Regions from separate parts of the Siminovitchia fortis genome, predicted to be linked through region 1. Evidence: riboswitches for the same ligand, from Rfam matches in the RefSeq annotation. Region 1 holds a riboswitch; the other holds the start of a gene.
The links. Region 1 has a riboswitch for cobalamin ahead of FS666_RS01740 (ABC transporter substrate-binding protein). Riboswitches for the same ligand answer to the same signal wherever they lie in the genome.

Region 1 (7,672 bases):
CTTGTTCGTCCAGCTTGCGGCTGTGTTCATCCAGCTTCCTGCCTTGTTCGTCCAGCTTCCTGCCTTGTTCGTCCAGCTTCCTGCCTTGTTCGTCGAATTTACGGCTGTGTTCATCCAGTTTCTTACTGTGATCGCCAAGGATTTCCAAAATCAAATCCAGCTTCGCATTAATTTCCAACGCTTCCCCCCTCCTTTCTTCACTTTATTCTACCATAGACAATCGATAAACAATCGACATTAATTCGACAAACCCGATTTCATGCTGCTGAACAATTTTTCCGAGCAATCGAGCAGTCCTCTTCGGATAGCTTGCCCAAGCTCGGAAGAAGGCCTTGCCGATGGTAAAATTGCTCCTTTTTGCGTTGCAGCCACCACGATGCCATCATCCGTTTCCTTTGGACGGACCTTATTTTTTAAAGCGGTTTGCTTTCCTTCCAAAGCAGCAGCCAACGCTTCAATCAACGCATTTTCGCTGACATGCCCATTGATAAAAAGCCAAGTATGGAAAAAACCCAGACGCCGGTCTGCAGTCAATACAAATAATAGGGAAAATCCACCTTCGTGGTTTACACTGTAATTTGTGTAAAGTTGATCATCATCAATCTGCATTTCAACAGTTTTCTCGCCATTGTCTATTGATGGCCTGCCTGTGCTGATAATGAACTTTTCCTTCCAGCCCAGACCGGAGCCGCCTGAAGCAGACGCTATTGTTTTTAAAGGAGTAGGCGAATTAAACAAAACACTTTCATCATTCCTGGATAAATATTTTTCATCCAAGATTGTCTTGTCATCTTTCCCTGACTCAGGAATAAGCACCATATTCGGCTTCGGGACCTCCGGATGCGGATGATTTTCCAGTGCTGTCCTGTAAATCCGCTGTATCAACGTTTCATTTAGAACTTCTTCAGGTGAACCAATGCAAACGACTTCACCTTCATTTAAAAGAAGCAGGCGGTCGCAATAAAGACCGGCCAGGTTAAGATCATGAAAAACCGTGACAACTGTAAGTCCTCTCTGCCTGGTCCAGCGCCTTAACCGATCAAGCAATCCTTTTTGGTGGGAAAGGTCCAAGTGATTTGTCGGTTCATCAAGAAGAAGGATGTCCGGCTCCTGGGCAAGCGCCTGGGCCAGGAAAGCCCTTTGCCGCTCACCCCCGGACAGCTCTTGCAATGACACATCCTGAAATTCCTTCATTTTTGTCAATGCCATCACTTCCTGGACAACCGCCTCATCTTTTGGGCTCCATGTATGAAACAGTCCCCTCTGGTGGGCATACCTTCCGAGTTCAACCGTTTCCTTTACAGTGAACGGAAACATTTCGCTTGTGAGCTGCGGCAATACAGCCATCAGCTTTGCAAGATTTTTGGAAGAATATTGTTGGAGGGGGCGGCCATCGAGCGTTATTTCTCCATCTTTATATGAAAGGAGTCTGCTCACCATTTTAAGCAGCGTCGACTTGCCGCTTCCATTCGGCCCAAGGATTCCGAACATTTCCCCCCGGCTGACAGCAAAGGTTATATTTTTCAATATGTTTGCATCAGAATAACCGCCGGAGAGATTTTTCACTTGAAGCATGTCATCCACTTCTTTCCATTCGTCTTCTCAACAAAATAAAAGCAAATACCGGGGCCCCTATCAGTGCAGTGATGACACCGATAGGCAGCTCTGCCGGTTCAATGACAATCCTTGCGGCCAAATCGGCTAAAATAAGGAAACCTGCACCGATCAACATGGAGAGCGGCAAAAGATGCTTATGGTCCGGTCCCCATAATATTCTTGTCAAATGCGGGATGACAAGGCCTACAAATCCGATCGTTCCCGAAACAGCGACAGCTGCTCCGGTTATCATGGAACTCGATGCCAATACAGCAAATTTCCTGGCGGGCACATTGACACCAAGATACTGTGCCCTCTCTTCACCAAAGGCAATCGCATTCAGCTCTCGCGAATTCAGTAATAGAACAAGGCTCCCTATAACCAGGAACGGCAAAATAATCTGCACATAGCTCCATCCTCTCATGGAGACACTTCCCAGCAGCCAGCCGATGATTTGGCGAAGTTCCTCTCCCGAGAGGGCAATCATCAAGGAAATGAGCGCTCCCAGAAATGAACTGAAAATGATTCCTGTTAAGATGATTGTCTCCACTTTCATGGATCTGTCGATGCTTCTGGCAAAAAAAAGGACAATAATGATCGTGATAAATGCAAAAACGATACTGAGAAGCGGCAGTGTATATATTCCCGCCAACGGTAAGGAGATTTGGTAAAACAAAGTGACAACCGCACCGACAGACGCACCGGATGAAACACCCAGCGTATAAGGGTCGGCAAGCGGGTTACGGAGCAGTCCCTGAAAGGCCGCCCCCGCAATCGCAAGCGAGGCACCGACAAGACCTGCAAGCACAACGCGGGGCAGGCGGACTTTCATGACTATATTGGCAAACATCGGATCTACCTGCTTTTCGTTTAAAAAAGGCAGGGCCTTGCCTGCGATGATGCTGACGATATCTTCTACCGGAACTCTTACAGAACCTATTGATATTGCCGCAAGAATGGCGGCAACCATAAAAATGATTGCCGCTGAGTATGCTACGAGTGGATTACTCCCCGAAAACTTCCGGGTAAACAGCTTTTGCAAGCGCCTCTACTCCTTCAGCGATCCGCGGGCCTGGACGGCTTGTAAGAGCCTCGTCTATCAAGTGAACCTGCTTGTCTTTGACAGCTGCGATGTCCTGCCAGCCTTTACGGTCAAGCACTTGATCCACCGGATTTTCCACATAGTTATAGTTGACAATGATGACCTCAGGATTCATTTCAATGATGGCTTCCTCGTTCATCATAGGCCAGCCTTCCTCTTGAACCGCATTTTTTGCGTTGATTGTCCCAAGCATTTGATCCATAAATGTGTTTTTCCCCACAGCATAAATTTCAGGGGCCGGCGATATTTCTACGAATACAGATTTCTGGTCTTCTTCCTTGATATCGGCCGCTTTCTTTTCGATTTCGTCAAGCTTGGCTTTCAGGTCTTCGTTCACATCAGACGCTTCGTCCGTATGCCCTGTCGCTTTTCCGATAAATTCAATGGTTTCGTACACCTCATCGAAGCTTTGGGCATCTTTGACGACAAGAACCGGTATACCGCTGTCTTCCAGCTGTTTTAACCCTGAGTCCCACCTGTCGCCCGCCGATCCGTGGGAAAGAACAAGATCAGGTTCCAAAGCAATGATCTTTTCTATGTTTAATTCCATGCCTGCCACTTGCTCCTTATCCTTTACTTCCTCAGGATAATTATCATTTTCGTTGACAGCCACTACTTCGTTCCCTGCACCGATGGCATAAAGGATTTCTGTATTGCTCGGAATGAGCGAAACAATTTTTTCCGGCTTCTCTTCAATCGTTACTTCTTTATCTGCCGCATCCTTCAGCGTTACCGGAAAGCTGTCTTCTGAAGCCTGTTCAGTTTTAGGTTCCGTATTTTGCTTCCCTTCTCCTGCATCTCCCTGATTGCCGCAGGCTGCCAGAAACCCTATCAGCATTAATGCCATTAACCATGAATAAATCTTTTTCATCCTGTAAATCCTCCTTATAAAAATAAAAAAACATCCCCAGTGCGCAGGAGATGAGTATGTATAAAGGCATGAATAGGCAAACAGGCATCGCCGCCTGTTTGTCACCTCTCCCATCCGCGCAGGTTTTTGGTGTTTGAATCCGGCAGGTCTCCTGGCTCATGTTCATCGCATTCTACCCCTTCCCATGCATATGCGCACAGTGGTCTATGGCAGGACGCTCCCATTTACAGTGGCGGGACCGCGTTGGAATTTCACCAACTTCCCTTTTTCAGCTTTCATTGCCGTTTTTTAAAAGCGGGCATGAAAAGCAACCGAATCCAAAAATATACTATTTTTTTGCATCAACAGTAATTATACACGATTTATTCTGTTTTCACAGCTTTTTCAAAAAGAATTTGGGAATACTAATCAGGATTCATTTCTGTTTTGAGGAGGGAATTCCAATTGAAGTGGCTGACTGGGTCCATCATTTTAATCACCGCATTACTTTTTGCCGCTTCCGCGGATTTTTTTCTCGGCAGATATGTTCATGGAAAAAAAATGAGGCCTTGCAGCTACCCTGTCAGAAATGGCCGGATTCAATTGATAACGAGCGGCCCGGAACTTTTTTCCAATTACTTTGATGATCTCTATAAGGCTGAAACAAGTATCCATGTGCTCTTTTATATTGTTAAAAACGACCGATTCGGCCAACTGTTTTTTGAAATATTGATCGACCAAGCCCGCAAAGGGATCAAGGTGCGCCTGCTGCTTGACTGGTTTGGAAGCAGAACGGTTTCAAAAAGCCTTCTTAAAAAGGCTCGCTCTGCCGGAGTTGAAGTCGTTTTTTGCCACCGTCCCCGTTTTCCCTTTGCCTTTTTTTCCCTTCAACAACGAAATCATCGAAAAGTCACGATCATTGATGGAAAAATCGGTTACGTAGGCGGGTTTAATGTGGGAAAGGAATATATTGATCTGGATCCCGTCCTTTCACCATGGCGGGATTATCATCTACGGATCGAAGGCGAAGGTATTGCCGATCTGCAGACAGAGTTCCTGCTGGACTGGGAGAGGGCAGCAGGTACCAGCCATTTGAAGGACAGTTCCCTTTATCCTCATTTGGAGAAAGGGCCGATGCCCTACCGTTTTTTTCCGACACAGGGAGTGGATGCAGAAGAGGAAATCCTGCAGTTGATTGATCAAGCGGAGGAAAATATTTTTGTCGGTACACCTTACTTCATCCCTCCCGAAAAATTAGTTTCCGGGCTTGTGCAGGCGATCCAAAGAGGCGTTGCCGTAACAGTTCTAGTCCCTGATAAATCGGACCATCCGATTGTAAAGGAGGCTTCTCTCCACTATTTGCGGAAGATCCTGGCAGCCGGAGGGGATGTCTATCAATATGAAGCCGGCTTTTTCCATGCAAAAGTCATCTTGATAGACGGAACGTTCTGTGACATCGGAACAGCCAACTTCGATTGCAGAAGCTTCAGGCTTAACTACGAAATCAATTGTTTTATCTACGACCAAAAGTTTATTGAAGAAACTGAAAGAATCGTTCAGGAAGATATAAGCCGTTCCAGCCGGTTATCCCCTGAAGACCTGGCTGATCCCCCCTTATCCGTACGCTCGAAAGAATGGGCAGGCATGCTCTTTAAATATTTTTTATAAAATGAACAGGAGCGCCATTCGGCGCTCCTGTCATGTGAAATATTACATTTTTTCCGGTGCAGACACGCCCACCAATGTCAATGCGTTTTTCAATGTGATTTGGGCCGCATTTACGAGGGCGAGGCGGGCTTTCGTTTCGTCAAGCTGTTCTTCATTCAACACTTTTTCAGCATTATAATAGCTGTGAAAAACGGACGCCAATTCAAAAATGTAATTGGTGATCCGATGGGGAATCCGTTTATCAGCCGCCTCCGCAATGACTTGAGGGAATTCACCGAGTTTCTTCAAGAGATCAATCGCTTTTTCGCTGGAAAGGGATGAAAAGTCGGTGCCTGCATCAAAGGAAATTCCCTTTTCTTCTGCGGAACGCAAAATGCTGCAAATCCGCGCATGGGCATACTGGGCGTAGTAGACGGGATTGTCATTTGATTCGGCAACAGCCAGATCAAGATCAAAATCCATATGCGTGTCACCGCTTCTCATGGCAAAGAAGTAGCGCACCGCATCAAGTCCGACCATTTCAATCAAGTCTGTCATTGTCACCGCTTTTCCCGACCTTTTGCTCATCTTGACCCTTTCCCCGTCTTTATACAGGTTAACCAGCTGAATGATCTCCACTTCAAGCATGTCAGGATCAAAGCCGAGCGCCTCGATTGCCGCCTTCATTCTGGGGATATAACCATGGTGGTCAGCGCCCCAAATATTGATGAGTTTATCAAAACCGCGGTTGATTTTGTCGAGGTGGTAAGCAATGTCCGGTGTAATATATGTGTAGCTGCCATCATTCTTAATCAACACACGATCTTTGTCGTCGCCAAAATCGGTCGAACGGAACCATGTTGCCCCTTCCTTTTCGTAAAGGTGGCCTTTTTCCTGAAGCAATTCAAGTGTTTCATCAATCTTTCCGCTTTCGTAAAGGGATGTTTCCGAATACCATACATCAAAAGCTACACGGAACTGCTTCAGGACATTTTTCAACTTATCCAATTCAAAGTCCAGCCCGTAGCGGCGGAAGAAAGCGATACGGTCTTTCTCATTTTCATGGACAAATTTATCGCCGTGTTCCTCGGCAAGTTTTTTTCCGATCCCAATGATATCCTCGCCGTGATAGCCGTCTTCGGGCATCGGCTTGTCGATGCCGAGCGCTTGGAAGTACCGGGCTTCAACAGACAGGGCAAGATTGTTGATTTGGTTTCCGGCATCATTAATATAATATTCCCTGGAAACCGCATAGCCCGCTTTATCGAGAATATTGCAAAGTGAATCGCCTACCGCGGCCCCGCGCGCATGTCCAAGATGAAGGTCCCCTGTCGGATTGGCGGAGACGAATTCCACTTGAATCTTTTCACCTTTCCCTGCATCGGAGCGGCCGTATTCATCGCCAGCTTCCAAAATCGCCGGAACAAGTCCGGTCAAATAGCTGTTGTCCATATAAAAATTAATAAATCCAGGCCCTGCAATATCAACTTTTTCAATGGATGCTTCCGATACATCAAGGTGTGCTTTGATCTCTTCAGCAATTGTCCTCGGAGATTTTTTCGCTATGCGGGCCAACTGCATGGCCATATTGGTTGAATAGTCGCCATGAGACTTTTCTTTTGGCGTTTCAAGAACGACCGCCGGTATTTCATCTTCGCCGGCCAGTCCAGCCTTTAATATGGCATTCTTTATCTCCAGCTTCAGTGTTTCCTGCTTCTGCTCCACTACGTTCATAAATTCCCTGTTTCCTCCCTGTATTGTATTTCCATATCATATTTTCCGGCATGTGTGCCTTGCATGTATAAATCATATCCAAGATTGATTTTGCCTTCACATTTATCATCATATTCATGGTGAGCCAGTTTGTTTGTATCCGTGGACAGTAAAAGGCTGCCGTATTCACTTGCATGAGATCCGTCTTTTTGTTCGTTCAGCCGGAATTTCATACGCATATTGATGATTCCTTTTCTGAAAATGGTTGCTTCCTCGTCATCCACTTTCACAAGCGTATGGACAGTCCCTTCCTCTTGAACTTCATCATATTTCAGAAAAACCGCATTGTTTTTCCGATAATATTGGCCAAACAGGATCATTTCAAATGTTTCTTCTTCTCCATCGAGACAAATATTTGTCGTAAGATGAATTTTAACCGGAGTTTGGACATCCGCTGTCAACGCCGCCACACCCTTTTTATGTAATGTAACCTATTCATTATAGGAAAATTTCAAAACAAAGTCCATGTCTCAGCACTCAAAATCGGCGATCAAAATAACCTCCCGTCATCATAGATTGCTTCGTTGGTGAGAAATATATCCTTGCCCCATGAATAAATTCATGCTTTTTCTTTCATACTGTTGAATGAGATTGCTAGAATTCAGGGGGTGAGGAATTGGAAACAGCCACGGGGGCAAAGAAAAAATGGAGGACATTTCGGGTGTTTGCGATGTTGTCGCTTTTGGCTGCGACAGCCGTAACCA
Region 2 (7,672 bases), on a different contig from region 1:
AAATGACGAGTTCCCCATCCAACAAAATGGGAAGATACTCCTTCATTTTTTCTAAATTTGCGTCCAAAAAAGTTTTTATTTCCGGGAATTGTGGAAGCATATCCTTGCCGTTCCTGCTCCAAAGGTGCACTTCATGCTCTGTCCATTCCAGCAATCCACGATACCCGTCATATTTTAATTCATAGAGCCAGTTTCCTTTTTGGGGCGGATCAAAAGTTAAAGTGGGAAGCATAGGCCTCATCGAAATCTCACCTTTTCAGCATTTTACTACATGTAGTTTTTCCTAACCGATTTATTTTACCAAAAGTTTAAAAATGTATATCTTCCCATTATGTACAAAAGCTATGGAAAAACCAAGCAGACGAAGGTGACCATATGCATACAATGTGGAAAGGAAGCATCAGTTTCGGGCTTGTGAACATTCCGATCAAACTGCATGCCGCAACAGAAGACAAAGATGTTAAATTCCGGTCATTGCACAATGAATGCCACACACCTATCAAGTACGAAAAGGTTTGTCCCACATGTGAAAAGGAGATTGGAACCAAGGACATTGTCAAAGGCTATGAAGTCACAAAAGGAAAATTTGTCGTCGTTGAAGAGGACGAATTAAGTGGATTGAAAGAGGCGGTGGAAGAAAAAGCGGTGGAAATCATCGATTTTATTAAATTGGATGAAATCGATCCCATATACTTCAACCGAAGCTATTATATGTCCCCTGATGGCGGAAATAAAGCTTATGGACTGCTCAGGAAAGCTTTGACCGAGTCGGAAAAAGTAGGGCTCGCAAAAATCATGATCCGTTCCAAGGAACAACTCGCGGTCATCCGGGTTTATCAAGATACCCTTTTAATGGAAACGATCCACTTTCCGGATGAAGTTCGAAAAGCCGTTGACGTCCCCAATGTTCCATCCGAAGATAATGTGACAAAGAAGGAGATCGATACGGCGATTATGCTTATTGATCAATTGACCACCACATTTGATCCGGATAAGTATAAAGACGAATACCGAACAAAAGTTCTGGGATTGATTGAAGCGAAACGGACAGGAAAAGATCTGGTCACTGTGAAGGAAAAAGAGCCTGCAGCCCAAATGACTGATCTAATGGCTGCACTTCAGGCTTCAATCGACAGGACCAAGCCCAAAACAAAACGGCCGGCTAAAGCAAAAAAGCCTGCAGCGAAAACTTCTGCAGCTGGAGATAAAAAATAATGAATAAAAAATACAGGAAACGGGTAAAAAAATATTAACATAAAAAATAAACTTTGCCCGCTTCTTGTTTTTTTCTTTTCGTTCATGTATAATGAATGTGAAGTAAGGATATGAATTTTATTTACCAGTAATTGGAGTTACCATTATTCACATGTTATAATGAATATCTACTCCAGCAAGTGGGTATTTATTATAATATGTGAATTTTTATTTACCCGGTAAATATTAGGAACATATTAAAAAATTTTTGGAGGTTTTTGTGCATGACAACTGGTACAGTTAAATGGTTTAACAGTGAGAAAGGTTTTGGATTCATCGAAGTAGAAGGCGGAAATGACGTATTCGTACATTTCAGCGCTATTCAAGGTGAAGGATTCAAAACTCTTGATGAAGGTCAACAAGTGGAATTTGAAATCGTTGAAGGCCAACGTGGACCACAAGCGGAAAACGTTGTTAAACTATAATTTTACTCACGCAAAGAACTGCCCTTTATAGAGCAGTTCTTTTTTTGTTGAAGAAACTATAAAATTCCATACCTGTGAATAACTTTTTTTTACTAAATGCTGCGTCTAGCTCCAGCGCCTATCGACTAGCAGACTTCGCGCTTAATGTGCTCCTGCGGCGTAGCTTATTCGAGGATGTTTGGCTCACCTCGTCGCAAAGCTGCACGAGGCCATCTCAAGTAGTAGCTTTCCTACGATAAGTCAACATCGGCTCCGACGGACAGGACGTCCTAGTGCAGGCGAAGCGACAGGATGTCGCGTCCTGAGCCTGCCTTCGTCGCCGTGTTGTCTGGCTGCGAGTGCCATCGGCGCAAGGATTAAGCCAATCGCTGCTGAAGGCAAACTACGCCTTCTTCAGCGCTCGTCTAGCTTTGCGCCGATAAGCAGGCACTCTCCGCCTTTCCTTATCCTTTATCTCGTCGTAAGCACTCCAGTCTGTACGTCGATAAACAGGCGATTGCGCTTTTGTTTATAATTCATCAAATCCGTTCAGATCGCTTGTTTTGGTGTATTGGCGGGATTTTTGTTCGAAAAAGTCGGTTTTCGTATCATCAAAATTGTCTACATAGGCACGGATCCATTTCATCGGATTATCAACATAATCTTCATAAATTTCGCTCAACCCCAGCATTCTAAGCATTTTATTTGCTCGGTACTTGATATAGCCCTCCATCTCAATGAGGTCGATTCCATCAATTCCATCCAGTACATAGCGGCTCCAATACATTTCCTGATCGACCGAATGGCGGAACTGGGCGTATACCCAATCCGTAAATTCTGCCGAATTATATTCCGGATTTTCGGCCAGAGTGGCACGGAACAGATCGCTGATAAAACGGCCATGCTGAAGCTCGTCGCGGTTAATATAAGAAATCATCGTGGATGTTCCGACCATTTTTTGATTCCTTGCCATGTTATAGAAGAAAGCAAATCCTGAATAAAAGAATAATCCTTCAAGCAATGCGGTGTAGACCATTGCCTTTAAAACATTTTCAATGGAAGGGTTCAATGCAAACTCATTATACACTTGCATGATCCTTTCATTTCTTTTCAGTAACACTTCATCTTTTCTTCCGGTTTCAAATGATTCATTTTGTCTGTCAAAAGAAGTGACGGAAGAAAGGACATATGCGTAACTGTGGTTGTGCTCGCTCTCCTGGTCGGCGATTGTCGCCATGATTGATTTTACGGAAGGGTCGGTTGAGTAATGGCCGATTCTGGCTGCAATATCAGTCTGCGGGCCATCAAGTGTCGCAAGCAATCCGATAATTTTTAAAAATGCATCCTGTTCAATTTCCGGAAGTGTTGGAAACTGCTTGATATCCTGGGTCATATCCACCTCGCTGGCACGCCAGAATAATGCACGGATCTGCTCCCTGTGATTGTAGAAATGAGGGTAGGCAAGGTCGTTCCAATTCAAGATGCCGCTTGCCTTTCCCCCGAACAGTGCTGTTGATTTATTAGGATTCAGTGGTTCCAACACGGCTACTTTGTCAAGTGTTTTAGGCATTGATTCAATACTCCTTCCGTCCATTTTTTTACTGTATTTTCCTGAGAGCCTCTGGGACTTTGCTCAATTTTTAAAGGCTCAAATGATGAATGATAAAATGCCGCGAGTTTTTCAGCAGCATGGCAAAACAATGCATCGCCCCCGAATTGCGTATCTCCTGTTCCAAATACATAAACGTTGGGCGGTTTATACCCGATTTCGTAGACAAAGTCCTTTACAAGTTCCGGAGTTTTCCCTTTTCCCCAAGTAAAGGTTCCGACCAGCATGGCGTCAAAGCGGGAAGGATCGGGTGCGGGTCCCGATCCGATCCGGTGCAAAAGGGTGGAATGCCCATTTGTTGAAAAAATGTCATCGATGATTTCGGCCGTCTCTTTCGTGTTTCCGCTGAAGCTGGCATAGCAGATCAGGATTCGCACCATACACAATCCTCTATATCCGATGCGGTCGATCTCACGTAATATGTTGTTTTCAACCCTGAATCCCAAGCCTGCAAATGCAAATCGAGCATGACCTGCGCCTTAATATGATTCGGGACGTAAAAGTTAAATGAGACGGCCTGGTCGATATGTCGCTGTCTCGCAGCATTTTGCTGGATGGACCAGCGCTGATCCACAATGTATGCCGATTTCCTGTACACATTGTATGTATGATGGTCAAGGTCCGGTGCAACAACCGGGAGCTTATAATTTTTCTTTTCTTCATGGTAAAACGGTTTGAAGACGGGGTCGATGCTGGCAGTCGAGCCCGCTATGACAGATGTGCTTGAATTTGGAGCAACTGCCATCAAGTACCCGTTTCTTATGCCGTGTTCTTTTACATCATCCATGATTTCTTTCCACTCATTTTCGTTGTCATCCGCAAGGTAGCCGCGCACTTCAAAGTAATGGCCTGTCTGCCAGTCGCTTCCTTCAAACAGCGGGTAAGCGCCTTTTTCTTTTGCCAGCTGCACGCTTGCTTTGATGGTCAATTGGGCAATTTTCTCATATAGTCTGTCCGCCAATTGAACAGCCTCTTTGGATTCCCAGGCGATGCCCTTTAGGGCCAGCAGGTGATGCCAGCCGAAGGTTCCGAGGCCGATGGCGCGGTATTTTTGATTAGTAATGGCTGCCTGCTTGACATCGATCGTATTCAGGTCGATGACATTATCCAGCATTCTTACCTGGATAGGAATCAGCCTCTCCAAAATCTCGAAGTTGTCCTCATTCGGATCAACAGATTTTCCCAGGTTGATGGAAGAGAGGTTGCATACGACGAAGTCACCGGCTTTTTTATATGAAATGATTGTATCCCCATCAACCGTTTCCTCACAATGAATGGTAGGGGACATATTTTGCATGATTTCTGTGCATAAATTGCTGGAATACACCATCCCGGCATGCTTGTTTGGATTCATGCGGTTCACTTGATCCCTGTAAAACATGAAAGGAGTACCTGTTTCCAACTGGGACTTCATGATTCGGATCATGATCTGGATGGCAGGAATCGTTGTTTTGGTCAATTGTTCACACTGGACACATTCTTCGTATTTTTCCCTGAAAGAACCTGCCCCTTTTTCTTCATCATAAAAGTCTTCCAAAGAATAGCCCATCACTTGTTTCACTTCATAAGGGTCGAATAAATGCCAGTCTCCGCGTCTTTCAACCTGCTCCATGAACAGGTCGGGCAGGCAGACTCCTGTAAAAATATCGTGCGCCCGCTGCCTTTCGTCTCCGTTGTTGAGCTTCAAGTCGAGAAAGGAAAGGATATCGGCATGCCATACGTCAAGATAGACAGCAATGGCACCTTTGCGTCTTCCAAGCTGGTCTACGCTGACTGCCGTGTTGTTCAACTGTTTGATCCACGGAACGACGCCTGATGAAGCGCCTTTAAACCCTTTGATGGAGCTGCCGCGTGCTCTCACTTTGCCCATGTAGACGCCGATTCCGCCTCCGTCTTTGGATAGTCTGGCAACATCCGTGTTGCTGTTGTATATGCCGATCAGGGAATCATCCACAGTATCAATGAAGCAGCTCGACAATTGCCCGTGGGCGAGCCCGGCATTGGCAAGTGTCGGCGTCGCAACCGTCATATAGAGATTTGAAAGCGCCCAGTAGCTTTCCGCCACATGTTCCAAGCGTTTATCTGCCGCTTCATCCTGCATGAGATGCATCGCAATGATGAGCCATCTTTCCTGTGGCAGCTCGAATGTGTTCTTTTCATGGTCAACAGCCAAATATCTTGTAGCCAGCGTATGTAGGCCTGTATAATCAAAAAGGTAATCACGCTCCGGATCAATCAGCTTTGACAATTGATCGATTTCATGTTTGCTGTATTTTTCCAAAAGGGAGGGGGAATAAATCCCTTTTTCCGTCAACGCTGTTATAAGGCTGTAAAAATCGCCGTATTTCTTATTTTTATCATAGGAACGGCTTTCGGCAGCCCTTCTGTATAAATCGTGCAAATATATTTTTGCTGCATCAAAAGACCATTGTGTATTCAATTCATCAACGTTTTCCAGCGCGGACTGAATGAGCAGGTCTGTAATATGCTCTGCTTTTAGCTCTGTTTTTGCTTCAATACTTCTAAAAATTTTATCGCGGTAGTCCATTGAATCTATCAAAGTGACTCTCTTAAGAAATTTGTCCAGCCGATCTCTGTCAAATGGTTTTTTTCTGTTTCCATCTTCTTTAACGATGATTGTTGTCATTTTTAATAGAAACCTCCTGTTTTCTCCAATAAAAAAATCCACTCCGGGGAACAGAGCGGAACAAACGATAGGGAAAAAAGGAAACAGTTTCGCTATCGTTTCATCTTCCCAACCCCCGAAGAATTGAAACTCGGACAAGAAAAGGCAGGTCTCCTGACTTGTGCATCATCCTACTGGGGAACCTTCCCGTTTATGGACAGTGGTTCTTTCCCGGTCGTTCGCACTTACAGTTGCGGGGACAGTTCCGGATTTTCACCGGATTCCCTTTTAAGCCCTCAATGGGCACCTCGTCTTGTGAATTATCAATATATTGTGTTGTGTAAAATGTTTGTCACCAAATATAGTGTCGATTGTGATTTTATCATGAGTAAAATTGAAATACAAGCACAATCTTTTTTCTTTTAAGAGAATGGCAGGCAACCTTGACAAGGAGGGGAGAAACGGTAACCTCGACAAATTGGGATGTAATTGCAGGAAAGGAAGGCTAGATATGCAGTTTGATATATTTGAAATCTTGAAGTACATATCCTTGTTTATCTGATTAAAAAATTTTTCCCAGTTGAAAATATGGATAAAACCTTTCTGATGTATGAAGAATAATGACTAAGCAATTTTATCAGGGAGGAATCCGATATGAACAGTAACCAAAAAAAACAGCAGGCGGAACTGCAAGCATTTGCACAGAAAATAAATCAGCAGGAAGCCCAAAAAAACGATCAGCAGCTGGACCAGCAATTCCAGTCACAAAAAAAGCAGGCGATCCAAGCCATGCAGCAGGCAGAAATGATAATCCGGCAAAATGCTTCAGTGACTGATATTCAATCGTTGCAGCAGGCGCAGCAGCAGCTTCAGCAGGCAACGCAGCAATTGAGCCAAATGCAGGGGATCTCCGTCACACACTCGACAAGCGCCCAGCAGCAACAGCTGGAACAGGTCCAGCAGCAGATCGAACAGGCTTCCCAAACTTTGCAGCTGATTCAATCATTAAATAGCGGCGACAAGAGCTTTAAGAAAGGTTAAGAGGAAGATGTCCCCGGCTTTCACATAAGCCGAGGGTTCTTTTTTTCCGCATCCAGGACTGACTTGACCGCTTCCTTTATTTCGGCGTATCCTGTACACCTGCATAGGTTTGATTCAAGCCATTCTTCAATCGTCTCATCTGATGCATCCGGGTGAGCCTGCAATAAAGCGTGGCAATTTAAAACGAACCCAGGCGTGCAATATCCGCATTGGATGGCCCATTTTTCAACAAATGCCTTTTGGATAGGCGAATCTTTCAGCCCCTCAATCGTCAAAAGGGATTTATTCAGAGCCTCAATTGATAAAACAAGGCAGGAATGTACTGGCTTTCCACCCATCAAAATAGTGCAGGCACCGCAATCACCATTTCCGCAGGCGGGCTTCGCTCCGCTTAACCCCAGCTGCCCCCTTAGAGTCTGAAGGAGGGTATCTCCGGACCGGATGATCGCTTCCCGTGTTTCTCCGTTAACATGAAACTGTACGACCGACTTTCCTTTTCCGTGAGAAAGCATCATTTCGCCGCTGCCTCCAAATCCTTGATCATCAGAAAAAGACCATTTTTTAAAATGAACTTTCGATATTCGGCAGAACCCTGAAAATCCTCAATAACAGGTGCAGGAAGATGTTCAAGTGACTTCTCAACCCGGGCAGAAGGTGATAGTGAGTCATCGTTTAATGCTGATTCCATTTCTTTTGACCGGAACGGACTGGAACAGATCCCCGAAAAAGCAACTGTAA

Region 2: it holds a riboswitch for cobalamin, as region 1 does, so the genes downstream of both, FS666_RS11315 (ribonucleoside-diphosphate reductase subunit alpha) here and FS666_RS01740 (ABC transporter substrate-binding protein) in region 1, are expected to answer to the same signal.

Annotation. Positions count from the first base shown of each region.
Region 1 covers NZ_VEKZ01000003.1:8,165-15,836, reverse strand. Annotated here, with positions in the region: gene FS666_RS01755 (hypothetical protein) at 1-178, opposite strand, end outside; gene FS666_RS01750 (ABC transporter ATP-binding protein) at 238-1,575, opposite strand; gene FS666_RS01745 (FecCD family ABC transporter permease) at 1,577-2,638, opposite strand; gene FS666_RS01740 (ABC transporter substrate-binding protein) at 2,601-3,569, opposite strand; cobalamin riboswitch at 3,694-3,900, opposite strand; gene cls (cardiolipin synthase) at 4,014-5,216, shown strand; gene argS (arginine--tRNA ligase) at 5,259-6,929, opposite strand; gene FS666_RS01725 (YwiB family protein) at 6,926-7,378, opposite strand; gene FS666_RS01720 (transglycosylase domain-containing protein) at 7,639-7,672, shown strand, end outside.
Region 2 covers NZ_VEKZ01000032.1:3,040-10,711, reverse strand. Annotated here, with positions in the region: gene FS666_RS11340 (DNA ligase D) at 1-241, opposite strand, end outside; gene ku (non-homologous end joining protein Ku) at 376-1,215, shown strand; gene FS666_RS11330 (cold-shock protein) at 1,479-1,679, shown strand; gene FS666_RS11325 (ribonucleotide-diphosphate reductase subunit beta) at 2,188-3,228, opposite strand; gene FS666_RS11320 (flavodoxin) at 3,204-3,647, opposite strand; gene FS666_RS11315 (ribonucleoside-diphosphate reductase subunit alpha) at 3,632-5,914, opposite strand; cobalamin riboswitch at 6,041-6,219, opposite strand; gene FS666_RS11310 (hypothetical protein) at 6,548-6,934, shown strand; gene FS666_RS11305 ((2Fe-2S)-binding protein) at 6,955-7,449, opposite strand; gene FS666_RS11300 (FAD binding domain-containing protein) at 7,446-7,672, opposite strand, start outside.